DNA from 3 places in the Mycobacterium sp. NPDC050551 genome. Region 1 is predicted to be linked to each of the others. Evidence: predicted binding sites of a transcription regulator. Region 1 holds the regulator's gene; each other region holds the start of a gene.

Region 1 (3,272 bases):
GAACGGCTCGGTGACGCCGCTGCGCTTCACCACCGCCAGCACGGCCGTCTCCACCGTGGTGAAGCGGCGGCCACACTCGGGACAGGACCGCCGCCGGCGAATGGCCTGGCCCTCGTCGGTTTCGCGGGAATCGACCACCCGCGAGTCGGGATGCCGGCAGAAGGGGCAATGCATCGTCGCTCCTTCGCCTCGTCGACCGGTACGCACGTCGAACCACTCTGAGCGTACCTGCGCGGCGCCGGGACGACCCATCGGCGTCGCGGTCGGCGCGCCTCGACGAGGCGCTGCCACTCCCCTTGCGCAGTACGGCGATTCACCGTGCACGACGCGGTCAGCCCACCGGGGCGATCAACGTCTGGCCGGCGTCGACCGCCGCCGAGTCCAGCGCGTTGAGTTCCCGGATGCGATCGACGACCGCCGCCACCGGCGCCTCGGGCGCCACCCGCTGCGCCACCTGATGCAGTGACTCGCCGGTCTGCACCTGTACCACCGCCAGTTCCGCAGGCACCTGCGCCGGCGTCCCGACCACCCCGCCGAGCTGCGCCACCACGCCCAGCCACACCGTGATCGCCGCGGCCACCAGGGCCAGGCCCACCGTCGCCAACGGGGTGATCGGCCTGCGCCGGTGCGACGCCCGCGACACCAGCACGCCCGTGCCGCGGTACTGGACGGGGCGCCCGCCGGGGCGGGTGGACTGCGGCCGCCTGCGCACCTGCGGCGGCCGGCACACAGCCCGGTCGACCGGTCGCATCTCACTCTGCCGGGGTTCCACGATTGTCATCTGCCTGCCCTCTCCGCCGGTGGTCGTTCGCTACTGTGTTCGAAACATACTCGCTCAGGTGTTCGATGGATAGAACATGTGATCGAACTGTTGCGAAACGATAGAGCAGGCCACCGACAAGTCCCCGGACGCGATCCAGGGCGGCCCCCGGCGACGCCCATTCCCCGCGACACACCTCGAACACATGTTTGATCAACGGGCGTCGGGCGACTACATTCGGCTGCATGAGCGACGACAGCAGGGACATCGGCGAAGGCGGCAGCGCACCGGCGAGCACCGGCGGGCGGCGCACCCTCGACACCCTCACCGAACGACAGAGCACCATTCTCGACGTGATCCGGGCGTCGGTCACCAGCCGCGGATACCCGCCGAGCATCCGCGAGATCGGCGACGCCGTCGGCCTGACGTCGACGTCCTCGGTGGCCCACCAGCTCCGCACACTGGAGCGCAAGGGCTACCTGCGCCGCGACCCGAACCGGCCGCGCGCGGTCGACGTCCGCGCCTCCGACGATCCCGCCACCGCGGTCGTCACCACCGACGTCGCCGGTTCGGACTCACTGCCGGAGCCGACGTACGTGCCGGTGCTCGGCCGCATCGCCGCGGGCGGCCCGATCCTGGCCGAGGAAGCCGTCGAGGACGTGTTCCCGCTGCCCCGCGAGCTCGTCGGCGAGGGTTCACTTTTCCTGCTCAAGGTGGTCGGCGAGTCGATGGTAGACGCGGCGATCTGCGACGGAGACTGGGTGGTCGTGCGTCAGCAGAACGTCGCCGACAACGGCGACATCGTCGCGGCCATGATCGACGGCGAGGCGACGGTCAAGACGTTCAAGCGCACCCGCGGGCAGGTGTGGCTGATGCCCCACAATCCGGCGTTCGACCCGATCCCCGGCAACGACGCGGCGGTGCTCGGCAAGGTCGTCACCGTGATCCGCAAGATCTGACTGCTCAGTCCGCTCTGACGAATCCGTTCGTACGGGCGAATTCCTCGCTGGCGAACCATAGTTCGGCCACCGTGTCCTGATACCCGGGGCTCTCCGGCGACCAGTACAGACCCGATCGGGTGTCGGCCTTGATCGGGTATCCCTCCGGTGGCTCGTTCGAGCCGTCCACCGGTAGATGGATCGCGGTGCGGCCCGGCGTCGGCTCGTCGATGTCGATCGCCGCATGCCTGCCGCTGGGCGTCTCGTCCACCACCTCCACCCGGGTGGGCGTGGTGTCGACGTCATCGGAGTTCTCCTGCAGCGCGGCCTCGAACGCCGGTGCCGTCGTCGCGAGCCCGGCCGACGCAACCAAGGGCGAAGCGGCACCGCCGGCTTCGGTCGCCCGCGGATCCCATGGACTGGCCGAGCCGGCCGGTTCCGGCACCGCGGCGCCGTCATCGCCGTTGTCCTCGCGCCCCGCATACGGCCGATCGCCGTACAGCGCATCGTCGTCGTGGTGCGGATCGTGGTGTGGCTCGTCGTGATGTGGCTCGTCGTGGGGTGCGTGTTCGTGATTCAGGTCGTCGTACCAGCCGTCACCGGCCGCGCCGAACGGCCCGTCGTCGCCGCGCCCGTCTTCGCGATGCCCGCGCCTGCGGCTGAGCACCACCGCGCCGACGACGAGGCCGATGAGTGCGAGGACCGGGATGAGCGCCAGTAGCCACCAGAGATTCCACTGGTCCCACGGCCGCTCGAACCACCGCTTGGAGTCGGTGTCGGCGGACTGCCCACCGGCCGGTGCCTGCGACTGCTGCTGGCCGGGCACCTCGAGGCCCGCCAACTGAGAGGCCAGGCCGGCTGGTTCGGTGGTGAACTTGCCCGTGCTGCGGTCCCACGACACTGCGCCGCCGCTGAACCGCTGCGTGACCACCTCGCCGTTCTCGCTCTGGTCGGCCATCGGAGCGCCGAGTTCACCCGTCGCGCCGCCGAGCTTCGACCATGCGGCGTTCATCGCTCCGCGCACGATGACCGGCCCGTAGTCCGGAGTCCAGTAGATGACCGGCTTGTCCTCGGCGGCGAAGGTGCTGACCCGGCTGTTGACGCCCAGGCCGCCGTCGGCCTCGTTGCTCGTCGGGAAGCCGAGATCGCCCTCCGGCCCGCCGACGCTCTCGTACTTGTCGAGCACCTGGCCGGACACGACGTTGGCGCCGGTGGCCGGGGTGTAGAAGATCTTTCCGCCGGCGAAGTCCTGCCCGACGCCGTCGGCGCCGATCGTGTACTGCTCGCCCTCCTTGGCGCCGAGCGGACCCAGCGCGCCGCCCGCGGCGCGGCGTGCGGCATTGATGGCCGACGTCGCGTCCTCGGGCACCTGGAGACCGGCCAACTGCCCGGCCAGCTCGGGCGGCACCGTGGTGTAGGCCTTGCTCTTGCGGTTCCACGTCAGTTCCCCGCCGGTGAACTTCTGCGACACCTGGTCGCCGCGGTAGACCTCGTCCTCGGCGGGCACCCCGAGCGGCCCCGCGGATCCACCGAGCTTGTCCCACGCCGCGTTGACGGCGCCGCGAACCACGCGC
Region 2 (3,272 bases), on a different contig from region 1:
CGTCATACGCCTTGATGACGCGGTTAACCGCCGCAGCCGGCCGGGACATAGCACTCCTCGTGACGGGATCTTCTGCGCCAGCCTAGCCGTCGGGGGATGACGGATCAGCGGCTATCGCCGGGCTCGTCGCTCCGCCGGCAGCCGCTGGGTTCGGGGCTACTCGCCGGGGTCCGGCAACACCCGCAGGTGGCCGCGCCGACGCCCGGTCGAATCGGGCCGGCGGGCGGGTGGCGCCATCAACGCACCGCCTGCGACCCCGGTGGACGGATCGGAGAAACCGGCCACCACACCGTTCATCGGCGCTGCCACCTCACGCCCCTCGCGCACCGCGTCGGCCAGGGCGACCAGGTCGTCCTCGTCGGGATGGGTGGGCAGCGGGCCTGCGTGGCGAACCAGCTCCCAGCCCCGCGGTGCGGTGATCCGGCTGGCGTGGCCGACGCACAAGTCCCAGGAATGCGGCTCGCTCACGGTGGCCAGCGGCCCGACCACGGCGGTGGAGTCCGAGTACACGAAGGTCAGCGTCGCCACAGCATAGTGAGGGCACCCGGGCCGGCAGCAGCGACGGGGAACGTTCACGATCGAGAGGCTATCGCGCACCGCCGCCCCGCGGCACCGGACACGCGCAGCATCGGGGCGGCCGATCTCGAACCGTTACGATCGGTGACCGTGGCCGAACGGAATCGCTGGCGAGCACGCCGCGGCCGGGAGATGCGCGGCCCGCTGCTGCCGCCGTCGGTGCCGGGTTGGCGCAGCCGCGCCGAGCGATTCGACATGGCGGTGCTGGAGGCCTACGAGCCGATCGAGCGGCGCTGGGCCGACCGGGTGTCCACACTCGACGTCGCGGTGGACGAGATCCCACGGATATCACCGAAGGATCCCGAGAGTGTTCAGTGGCCGCCGGAGGTGGTGGCCGACGGGCCGATTGCACTGGCGAGGTTGATACCCGCCGGCGTCGATGTCCGGGGAAACTCCACCCGGGCGCGAATCGTGTTGTTCCGCAAGCCGATCGAGCGCCGGGCCAAAGACACCGACGAACTCGCCGAGCTGCTGCATGAGGTGCTGGTGGCGCAGGTGGCCACATTCCTGGGCGTCGAACCCACTGTCATCGACCCGACGATCGAGGACGAGTGAGGCCCGTCGCGGGCCAGGTCGGTACTAGATGATGCCGCGCTTGAGGCGGCGGCGTTCGCGTTCGGAGAGGCCGCCCCAGATGCCGAACCGCTCGTCGTGGGCCAGTGCGTAGTCGAGGCACTCGTCGCGCACCTCGCAGCCCAGGCAGATCCGCTTGGCTTCGCGGGTCGAGCCACCCTTCTCCGGGAAGAACGCTTCGGGGTCGGTCTGCGCGCACAGCGCGCGCTCCTGCCACTGATCCTCGGTAGTTGCCGGATCAACTTCCCATTCGTCGGCCTGGTCGGGGACCAGGCTCAATTGCGGCCGGCTTGCGGCCGCCGTCGGCGCCTGCATGATATCGATCTGCGGCATGCTGCCGACAGCGCCGAGCAGCCGGTTGTCGAACCGGACCACTCGATCGAAATCGCTACTCTCAAAGGACATTTCCCGCCTCCTCACTCGGTGTCGTAGATACACTGGGAGCCCCACGATGGCAATGTGCGACCAATTCAATTCGAACAAGTGATCGAATCTCGGTCTGCGACACCGATTTCGGCCGGCCAACCGGGAATGACACTGATGTGATTAGACACGCGTTAGCTGCCGGGGTCAAGCGCTGGAACAGAAATTCATACCATCCCGTGACCGGCATACGGCGCGCCGTGACGTCGGCGTGTCTCGTTTGTGATCTTGGTCGTTCGCACCGCGGGCCACGGGCGGTCGCGGCGACGGCAGCGGGAGCGCCTAATCTCGATCGATGTGAAGGTCACCGTACTGGTCGGCGGAGTCGGCGGCGCGCGCTTCCTGCTCGGTGTGCAGCATCTGCTGGGACTCGGGCAGTTCGCCACCGGCGAGCCCTCCGGACATGAACTGACCGCCGTGGTCAACGTCGGCGACGACGCCTGGATGCACGGCGTGCGGATCTGTCCCGACCTCGACACCTGCATGTACACCCTGGGCGGCGGCATCGACCCCGAGAGGGGCTGGGGTCACCGCGACGAAACGTGGCATGCGAAGGAGGAACTGGCGGCCTACGGCGTGCAACCCGACTGGTTCGGGCTCGGCGACCGGGATCTGGCCACCCACCTGGTGCGCAGCCAGATGCTGCGCGCCGGCTACCCGCTCTCTCAGGTCACCGAGGCGCTGTGCGTGCGATGGGCGCCGGGCGCGCGGCTACTGCCGGTGAGCGACGACCGCAGCGAGACCCACGTCGTGATCACCGACCCCGGCCCGGGTGAGGCGGCAGGCGAGCGGCGCGCGATCCACTTCCAGGAATGGTGGGTGCGTTACCGGGCGAATGTGGAGACGCACAGTTTCGCCTTCGTCGGCGCCGACGCGGCCACCGCGGCCCCCGGCGTCACCGACGCGATCGCCGATGCAGACGTGGTGCTGCTCGCGCCGTCGAACCCGGTGGTCAGCATCGGACCGATCCTCGCCGTCGGAGGCATCCGCGCCGCCCTGCGCTCGACGCAGGCCAAGGTGATCGGCTACTCCCCGATCATCGCCGGAAAGCCGTTGCGCGGCATGGCCGACCGCTGCCTCTCGGTGATCGGCGTCGAGTCCACCTCCGAAGCCGTCGGTAGACACTTCGGCGCGCGCTCGGGTGTCGGCCTGCTCGACGGCTGGCTGGTGCACACCGGCGACGACGCCGCGATCGAGGGCGTCGACGTGCGGGCCGTTCCCCTGCTGATGACCGACCCGGCCACCACCGCCGACATGGTGCGCGCCGCCCTCGACCTGGCCGGGCTGACGCTGTGACCGAGCACGGATCCGCCGCCGCGGTCGAGCTTCTGCCGGTGCCCGGGCTGCCGGAGTTCCGCACCGGGGACGACCTCGCCGCCGCACTCGCGGCGGCGGCGCCGTGGCTGCGCGACGGCGACGTCGTGGTGGTCACCAGCAAGGTGGTGTCCAAGTGCGAGGGCCGCATCGTCGCCGCGCCTGCCGACCCGGACGAACGGGATGCCCTGCGCCGCAAGCTCATCGACGATGAAGCCGTACGGGTACTGGCCCGCAAGGGCAAGACGCTGATCACCGAGAACGCCATCGGCCTGATCCAGGCGGCGGCCGGGGTCGACGGCTCCAACGTCGGCTCGACGGAACTCGCCCTGCTGCCCGTCGACCCGGACGGCAGCGCGGCGGCCCTGCGGTCCGGAATCGCCGAC
Region 3 (3,272 bases), on a different contig from region 1:
TACTACGGCATCACCGCGTTCGCGTGCGTGTGGTATTTCCGCCGTGAGTTGTTCGCCAGCCTGCACAACGCGGTCTTCAAGTTCCTGTTCCCGTTGCTCGGCGGACTCGTGCTGGCCGCGGTGTTCGTGATCTCGGTGCGGGAGAGCATGAATCCCGAGAACGGCAGCGGCACGTCGATCGGCGGTATCGGCCTGGTCTTCTACATGGGCTTCGGCATCCTGCTGCTCGGCGCCGTGCTGATGCTGGTCTGGCGGGTGCGTAGCCCCGGGTTCTTCCGGGGGGAGACGCTGCGACGCGACACACCGGCGCCGGTGGACACTCCGGTCGGTTAGGGCGGCGCGAGCGCCGGGTCGGCGACTACTCCGACCACACCTGCAGCACCGTCACGTACGGGGCGGGTTCCACCGAGAGCGCGCCGACGTAGGGGTGCTCGAGGGCGAAGATGAGGTACATGACGAAGCCCAGCAGAGCCGCCGTCAGCCCCACTGCCAGCGCGTGAACCAGGAGGTCGCGGGTGCCGAACAGGAAGGTGAACGCCATCACCACGCCGCCGCCGCCAAGCAGCAGGACCCAGAGCTCGCCGGGGACCGACGCCTCGCCGGTCGACACCCGCATCTTCCGGTTGGCGCTGAGGTCGTTCAACCGGACGATCGCGTGATCGAAGAAGGCGATCTCGTTGCGGCTCTCCGGCTGCACCGTCAGGTAGGTCTCCCAGACGTCGGCCAGTTCGTCGGACTGCTCCTCGATGGTCTCGCCGCGACGCATGCGCGGGAACTCGTCGTCGATCACATCCCGGGTGTAGGCGATCAGGCTCTGCTGCACCGCGACGCGGGACTCCGCAGGCAGAGCAGCCGAGTCGCGGAGTAGATCGGCGATCGCACTGGCCTCGAGGCCGCTCGCGTCCTCGGCGTCACCGAACTGCTCCCACACCACCACCACGACGAACGCGACGAGGACGGCATAGAGGACGCCGGCGAGCTGGAATACCGTGCTGGACACCGCATTCGCGTTCTCGAGTCGGGTGTGGGAAACGGCCTTGCGGAACACGAGAAGGCCGCCGACGGAGAACCCGACGACGGCGGCGACCCACAGCAGACCGAGAATCGGCGCAGGAATCTGCAGCAGCCAGATCACACACGATTATGACCACGGACGTCGACCGACGGACGGCAAACACACCGCAGCGTCCGCGAGGGGTCAGAGGGTCAGCGCAACCGAGTCGTTCGAACGCGCGTTCGATACACTGGTCGGGTGGCGTGGAACGACGGGCCGTCGAACTGGCCGGAGATGGAGCGGGTGCTCAACAGCAAGCCCCGCCGCGCCGGCGCGCCCCTGGCCGAACCCACCGGCGACGGCGGTGACAGTCCGGCCTGGTCCAGCAGGCGCGGCGCCTACGAGCCGGTGGCGGAGAACCGGCTCGCCTCGTCGGTGCCGTACGCCGAACTGCACGCGCACTCGGCGTACAGCTTCCTCGACGGGGCCAGCACGCCCGAGGAGCTCGTCGAGGAGGCCGCCCGGCTGGATCTGCGCGCCATCGCGCTGACCGACCACGACGGGCTCTACGGGGTGGTGCGCTTCGCCGAGGCCGCCCATGAACTCGACGTGCAGACCGTGTTCGGCGCCGAGCTGTCGCTGGGCAACACCGCCCGCACCGAGGTGCCCGACCCACCCGGCCCCCATCTGCTGGTGCTGGCCCGCGGACCCGAGGGCTATCGCCGGTTGTCGCGCGAGATCGCCAGGGCCCACCTCGCGGGCGGGGAGAAGGGCAAGCCGCGCTACGACTACGACACGCTCACCGAGGCGGCGGGCGGTCACTGGCACATCCTCACCGGCTGTCGCAAAGGCCATGTGCGTCAGGCATTGTCGCAGGGCGGCCCGGAAGCCGCAGGCGCGGCGCTGGCCGACCTGGTGGACCGGTTCGGCCGCGACAGGGTCAGTGTCGAGCTCACCCACCACGGCCATCCCCACGACGACGAACGCAACGCCGCGCTGCTCGAGCTGGCACCGCGCTACGGTCTGGGCGTGGTGGCCACCACCGCGGCGCACTTCGCTGCGCCTTCGCGGGGACGGCTGGCCATGGCGATGGGGGCGATCCGGGCCCGCAACTCGATCGATGACGCGGCGGGTTGGCTGGCGCCGCTGGGCGGATCGCACCTGCGGTCGGGTGAGGAGATGGCGCGGTTGTTCGCGCACTGCCCCGAAGCGGTCCTGGCCGCCGCCGACCTCGGCGAGCAGTGTGCGTTCGGGCTGACACTGATCGCCCCGCAGCTGCCGCCCTTCGACGTCCCGCCGGGGCACACCGAGGACAGTTGGCTGCGGCATCTGGTGATGACCGGGGCCCGCGACCGGTACGGGCCGCCGGAGCGGGCGCCGCTGGCCTATCACCAGATCGAACACGAGCTGAGGGTCATCGAAGAGCTGTCCTTCCCCGGCTATTTCCTCGTGGTGCACGACATCACCCGGTTCTGCCGGGAGAACGGCATCCTGGCCCAGGGCCGCGGCTCGGCGGCCAACTCCGCGGTCTGTTATGCCCTCGGCGTCACCAACGTCGACCCGGTCGCGAACGAGTTGCTGTTCGAGCGGTTCCTGTCCCCGGCGCGGGACGGGCCGCCCGACATCGACATCGACATCGAGTCCGATCTGCGCGAGCAGGCCATCCAGTACGTCTACCAGCGCTACGGCCGCGACTACGCCGCCCAGGTCGCCAACGTCATCACCTACCGCGGGCGCAGCGCCGTGCGCGACATGGCCCGCGCGCTCGGCTTCTCCCAGGGGCAGCAGGACGCCTGGAGCAAGCAGTTCGGGCAGTGGGGCAGACTCGCGGACACCAAGCACGTCGAGGGCATCCCCGAGCAGGTGATCGACCTGGCCCAGCAGATCTCCAATCTGCCGCGACACATGGGCATCCACTCGGGCGGCATGGTGATCTGTGACCGGCCGATCGCCGACGTGTGCCCGGTGGAGTGGGCCCGCATGGAGAACCGCAGCGTGTTGCAGTGGGACAAGGACGACTGTGCCGCAATCGGTCTGGTGAAGTTCGACATGCTCGGGCTGGGGATGCTCTCGGCGCTGCACTACTGCATCGACCTGGTCGCCGAGCACAAGGGCATCGACGTCGACCTGGCCCAGCTCGACCTCTCCGAGCCCGCCGTGTACGAGATGCTGCAACGGGCCGACTCGGTCGGCGTGTTCCAGGTGGAGTCGCGTGCGCAGATGGCCACCCTGCCGCGGCTCAAGCCGCGGCTGTTCTACGACCTGGTGGTCGAGGTGG

Evidence for each region. Region 1 encodes LexA, which represses DNA repair genes until DNA is damaged. Its sites were predicted from a motif close to CGAACANNTGTTCG; they were not measured.
Region 2: cofD (2-phospho-L-lactate transferase) is a predicted target of LexA. The motif match lies at 1,626-1,639, and genes of this name have one in related genera.
Region 3: AB0K11_RS03610 (error-prone DNA polymerase) is a predicted target of LexA. The motif match lies at 1,226-1,239, and genes of this name have one in related genera.

The regions. Positions count from the first base shown of each region.
Region 1 is NZ_JBFARC010000004.1:214,788-218,059, reverse strand. It holds gene nrdR (transcriptional regulator NrdR) at 1-174, opposite strand, end outside; gene AB0K11_RS17510 (peptigoglycan-binding protein LysM) at 332-781, opposite strand; gene lexA (transcriptional repressor LexA) at 1,006-1,719, shown strand; gene AB0K11_RS17500 (hypothetical protein) at 1,724-3,272, opposite strand, start outside.
Region 2 is NZ_JBFARC010000001.1:573,943-577,214, forward strand. It holds gene AB0K11_RS02740 (phosphomannomutase/phosphoglucomutase) at 1-49, opposite strand, end outside; gene AB0K11_RS02745 (DUF3499 domain-containing protein) at 157-576, opposite strand; gene AB0K11_RS02750 (metallopeptidase family protein) at 709-1,131, shown strand; gene AB0K11_RS02755 (WhiB family transcriptional regulator) at 1,156-1,422, opposite strand; gene cofD (2-phospho-L-lactate transferase) at 1,870-2,868, shown strand; gene AB0K11_RS02765 (coenzyme F420-0:L-glutamate ligase) at 2,865-3,272, shown strand, end outside.
Region 3 is NZ_JBFARC010000001.1:755,786-759,057, reverse strand. It holds gene AB0K11_RS03620 (APC family permease) at 1-333, shown strand, start outside; gene AB0K11_RS03615 (DUF4239 domain-containing protein) at 359-1,135, opposite strand; gene AB0K11_RS03610 (error-prone DNA polymerase) at 1,253-3,272, shown strand, end outside.